Regions from separate parts of the Metabacillus sp. 22489 genome, predicted to be linked through region 2. Evidence: a T-box and tRNA genes for the amino acid it is inferred to sense, from the RefSeq annotation. Region 2 holds a T-box; the other holds one or more tRNA genes.

Region 1 (2,457 bases), on a different contig from region 2:
ATCTGTCACATCTTCCATTGGTGCCAGTACAAAAAAAGGTCGTGGTAATTCACGCCAAAAATTATCTTTCATATTCAAACTCAAATCCTTTCATCATCAAATACCTGGTCAAACCTTCGTCTCTATATTAAAAAGTGAAAATGTTCCGCTTTTTTACACTTAAAGCATGCTTAATGACTTTTTATCAGACTTTAATTTAGAACATTATAAACTTTACTATTACTAAATAAAAAATGCAAAGGAAACAGAGCAATAAAGACAGTTTTGCTCATAGTTTAGGTACATTATCTAGATTACCACTGTATATTGTTAGAAATACTATTATCATTAGGATGGGGATAGAATCACATACTTTATCCCACGCTTTATTTAAATTTATTGCTAAGAAATTGAAGGATAGTATTGGAGATAAATAAAAAACGCTCCTTACAATACGTAAGAAACGTCGAATTAATCTCATTTACAATCGTTACATAATACCAGTGGTCGGGGTCGAACCGACACTCCCGAAGGAACACGATTTTGAGTCGTGCGCGTCTGCCAATTCCGCCACACTGGCAAAGCAAAATAAAATTCAAATGGTGCCGAGGACCGGAATCGAACCGGTACGGTAGTCACCTACCGCAGGATTTTAAGTCCTGTGCGTCTGCCAGTTCCGCCACCCCGGCAAGGGTTAGTTTAAATGGAGGCGGCAACCGGATTTGAACCGGTGATAAAGGTTTTGCAGACCTCTGCCTTACCACTTGGCTATGCCGCCATTTTAAACTGGAGCGGAAGACGGGATTCGAACCCGCGACCCCCACCTTGGCAAGGTGGTGTTCTACCACTGAACTACTTCCGCGCTGACAATTATAAAATTTGTATACTCTAGCCTATGCAAGAGAATCAAAAATGTGTAATAAAAAAATGGCTGGGCTAGCTGGATTCGAACCAACGAATGACGGAGTCAAAGTCCGTTGCCTTACCACTTGGCTATAGCCCACTGATTAATGGGGCGGCTGATGGGAATCGAACCCACGAATGTCGGAACCACAATCCGATGCGTTAACCACTTCGCCACAGCCGCCATTATTTAATTGGCAGGGGCAGTAGGAATCGAACCCACACCAAAGGTTTTGGAGACCTCTATTCTACCGTTAAACTATGCCCCTATATTAAATGGTGGAGGGGGGCAGATTCGAACTGCCGAACCCGAAGGAGCGGATTTACAGTCCGCCGCGTTTAGCCACTTCGCTACCCCTCCATATTGGTGAAACAGTGCCGGCGAGAGGACTTGAACCCCCAACCTACTGATTACAAGTCAGTTGCTCTACCAATTGAGCTACACCGGCAAACAAAAGGTGGCTCGGGACGGAATCGAACCGCCGACACATGGATTTTCAGTCCATTGCTCTACCAACTGAGCTACCGAGCCTTAATGTTTTCGGCTTCCGCTAAACTTCGAATCTCTGCGTCAGCTCATTCATTCACATCCTCACGTATTCAAATACGCTCCGGTGTTCATTCATTCGCTTCCTTGATCTTCTCGCTTATCGAAACCCTTTTACTCTAGACTTAATTAACATTTTATAAATAGTAATAAATTTAGAATGGCGGTCCGGACGGGACTCGAACCCGCGACCTCCTGCGTGACAGGCAGGCATTCTAACCAACTGAACTACCGGACCATTTAATTAACTTAAATTGGTTGCGGGGACAGGATTTGAACCTGCGACCTTCGGGTTATGAGCCCGACGAGCTACCAGACTGCTCCACCCCGCGATAATAGTATGTTTAACATTTAATGGTGGAGGATGACGGGATCGAACCGCCGACCCTCTGCTTGTAAGGCAGATGCTCTCCCAGCTGAGCTAATCCTCCATATATGGTGACCCGTACGGGATTCGAACCCGTGTTACCGCCGTGAAAGGGCGGTGTCTTAACCGCTTGACCAACGGGCCAAAGTTTGTTTTATCAGTAGTGGCGGAGAGCAAGGGATTTGAACCCTTGAGACAGCTTTCGCCGCCTACACGATTTCCAATCGTGCTCCTTCGGCCACTCGGACAGCTCTCCAAAATGGCTCCGCAGGTAGGATTCGAACCTACGACCGATCGGTTAACAGCCGATAGCTCTACCACTGAGCTACTGCGGAATAATATAATAGCCTGGCAACGTCCTACTCTCACAGGGGGAGTCCCCCAACTACCATCGGCGCTGAAGAGCTTAACTTCCGTGTTCGGCATGGGAACGGGTGTGACCTCTTCGCTATCGCCACCAGACAATTGTGACAAAGACTATTATACTATCTTAGAAGAATTTTTCAAGTCTTTTTTGAAGAAAATATTCCTTCAAAACTAGATAACGATTTTTAATATTCATTCACTTAGTTTAACGCTCTTTATATCTAGCTCCAGAAGCCATACTGGCCTCTTCCGCCTTTAATTTAGGTTAAGTCCTCGAACGATTAGTATCTGTCAG
Region 2 (2,457 bases):
AGAAATATAGTAGATGTTCCGTCATTGGTAAAAATATAAAAAGTGGTATTGCTATTTTAGAATACATATTGTAATATGATAAAAAATGTAAATATGACTTTTAAAAAGCAATGATAAGGACATGAGTTACTTTTACGGTTTCCAGAGAGGGAAGGAAAGCTGAAAACTTCCTAACGCAGAAAAGTATCTTACCACCTTTTGAGCTGTATTGGGGAACACTAAGTATCCAATACCGTATAATGCGACGTTACAGCACCAAAGCCATAGGTGATTTTTATTTATGGAAAATTGGGTGGAACCACGGGTATAACGCACTCGTCCCTTGTTATAGGGATGGGTGCGTTTTTTAATTTAATAAAGAACATGTGAAGAAGAGGACATGAATTATTTTTACGGTTATCAGAGAGGGAAGGAAAGCTGTGAACTTCCTAGCTTAGGAAAATAATTTACCACCTTGAAGCAGTATTGGGGAATTAGAGTATCCAATACCGTCAACGCGACGTTATAGCGCCAAAGCCATAAGTGTTTTTTTCTTATGGGAAATTGGGTGGAACCACGGGTATAACGCACTCGTCCCTTGTTATAGGGATGAGTGCGTTTTTTTATTATTTTAATATTAATAATTGCAATGAAAAGGACATGAATTATTTTTTCGGCTATCAGAGAGGGAAGGAAAGCTGCGAACTTCCTAGCTTAGGAAAATAATTTACCACCTTGAAGCAGTATTGGGGAATTAAAGTATCCAATACCGTCAACGCGACGTTATAGCGCCAAAGCCATAAGTTTTTTTTCTTATGGGAAATTGGGTGGAACCACGGGTATAAACACACTCGTCCCTTATTTAGGGATGAGTGTGTTTTTTTATATTAAAACTAATGAAGGAGTGTTAAAACATGAGTAAAGAAATGGTGAAAATTGAGTTTCCAGATGGTGTCGTTAAGGAGTTTCCGAAAGACATGACAATGAGAGACATTGCGGCGTCAATTAGTTCAAGCTTACAGAAACAGGCAGTTGGAGGAAAAGTAAATGGCAGGTTAGTTGATTTAAGCTACAAGTTAAAAGAGGATTGTCAGCTTTCAATTATTGCTCAAGATTCACAGGAAGGGATAGAGATCATTAGGCATTCAGCAGCACATATTTTAGCACAGGCGATGAAAAGACTTTATCCTAACGTAAGCTTAGCGATTGGTCCTGTTATTGACGATGGATTTTTCTATGACTTCAAGCTGCCACATAGCTTGTCATCAGATAATTTACTTGAGATTGAAAAAGAAATGGAAAACATTATAAATGAAAATCTAAATATAGAGCGTATTGAGGTTTCGTATGAAGAGGCAGAAGCATTATTTAAAGAAAAAAACGAGAACTTCAAGCTGGAATTATTAAAGGACATTCCGGAAGGTGAAAAAATTTCTCTTTATCAGCAAGGAGAATTTATTGACCTATGCCGAGGTCCACATGTACCAGCAACTGGCTATGTGAAAGCATTTAAATTAACTCGCGTGTCTGGAGCCTATTGGCGCGGGGATAGCGATAATGAGGTTCTTCAACGCGTTTATGGTGTAGCGTTTAACAGGAAGAAGGAATTAGCAGAATACCTTCATTTCCTAGAGGAAGCAGCAAAGCGTGATCATCGTAAGCTAGGGAAGCAATTGCAATTATTTATGTTCTCAGATCAAGCACCAGGAATGCCATTTTATTTAGCAAAAGGGCAAATTGTTCGTAATGAACTTGAAAAGTACTCTCGGGAGCTTTTACAAAAGGCCAATTATGAAGAGGTTCGTACACCGTTTATGATGAATCAACAAATGTGGGAGCAATCAGGTCATTGGGATCATTACCATGAGAATATGTATTTTTCTGAAGTCGATCAGACAAGATTTGCTATGAAACCAATGAATTGCCCAGGACATATGCTTATCTTTAAAAATAATTTATACTCATACCGCGATCTTCCGATACGAATGGCTGAATTCGGTCAGGTGCATCGTCATGAATACAGTGGCGCATTAAATGGTCTGTTTCGAGTACGGACATTTTGTCAGGATGATGCCCATATTTTCGTTAGAGAGGACCAAATTGAAAGTGAAATTAAGCAAGTGTTTCATTTAATTGATGAGGTATATCGTACATTCGGTTTTGATTATTCCATCGAGCTTTCGACTCGACCAGAGAAATCATTAGGCGATGAAAAGCTTTGGGAATTATCAGAAGGAGCTTTAAAAAATGTGCTAAATGAATTAGGTGTTCAATACCAAGTAAATGAAGGAGACGGGGCATTTTATGGACCAAAAATTGATTTTCACATAAAGGATGCATTAAAAAGAAGTCATCAATGTGGAACAATTCAACTAGATTTTCAAATGCCAGAAAAATTTGATTTATCCTATATTAATCAAGACAATGAAAGGGTTCGCCCTGTTGTTATCCACCGGGCAATCTTTGGTTCAATAGACC

What was found. The T-box of region 2 lies ahead of thrS (threonine--tRNA ligase). A T-box ahead of a tRNA ligase gene usually reads a tRNA of that ligase, here a tRNA-Thr.
Region 1: it encodes a tRNA-Thr, which carries the amino acid that the T-box ahead of thrS (threonine--tRNA ligase) is inferred to sense. The anticodon was not compared.

Annotation. Positions count from the first base shown of each region.
Region 1 covers NZ_JBQENT010000016.1:94,920-97,376, forward strand. Annotated here, with positions in the region: gene ACTJJ9_RS11735 (tRNA dihydrouridine synthase) at 1-72, opposite strand, end outside; tRNA gene ACTJJ9_RS11740 (tRNA-Leu) at 478-559, opposite strand; tRNA gene ACTJJ9_RS11745 (tRNA-Leu) at 580-668, opposite strand; tRNA gene ACTJJ9_RS11750 (tRNA-Cys) at 684-757, opposite strand; tRNA gene ACTJJ9_RS11755 (tRNA-Gly) at 767-841, opposite strand; tRNA gene ACTJJ9_RS11760 (tRNA-Gln) at 908-982, opposite strand; tRNA gene ACTJJ9_RS11765 (tRNA-His) at 991-1,066, opposite strand; tRNA gene ACTJJ9_RS11770 (tRNA-Trp) at 1,078-1,151, opposite strand; tRNA gene ACTJJ9_RS11775 (tRNA-Tyr) at 1,160-1,243, opposite strand; tRNA gene ACTJJ9_RS11780 (tRNA-Thr) at 1,259-1,331, opposite strand; tRNA gene ACTJJ9_RS11785 (tRNA-Phe) at 1,342-1,414, opposite strand; tRNA gene ACTJJ9_RS11790 (tRNA-Asp) at 1,591-1,667, opposite strand; tRNA gene ACTJJ9_RS11795 (tRNA-Met) at 1,685-1,761, opposite strand; tRNA gene ACTJJ9_RS11800 (tRNA-Val) at 1,785-1,860, opposite strand; tRNA gene ACTJJ9_RS11805 (tRNA-Glu) at 1,866-1,940, opposite strand; tRNA gene ACTJJ9_RS11810 (tRNA-Ser) at 1,961-2,052, opposite strand; tRNA gene ACTJJ9_RS11815 (tRNA-Asn) at 2,057-2,131, opposite strand; rRNA gene rrf (5S ribosomal RNA) at 2,143-2,258, opposite strand; partial or broken rRNA gene ACTJJ9_RS11825 (23S ribosomal RNA) at 2,424-2,457, opposite strand, start outside.
Region 2 covers NZ_JBQENT010000052.1:6,532-8,988, forward strand. Annotated here, with positions in the region: T-box leader at 102-326, shown strand; T-box leader at 360-581, shown strand; T-box leader at 620-841, shown strand; gene thrS (threonine--tRNA ligase) at 894-2,457, shown strand, end outside.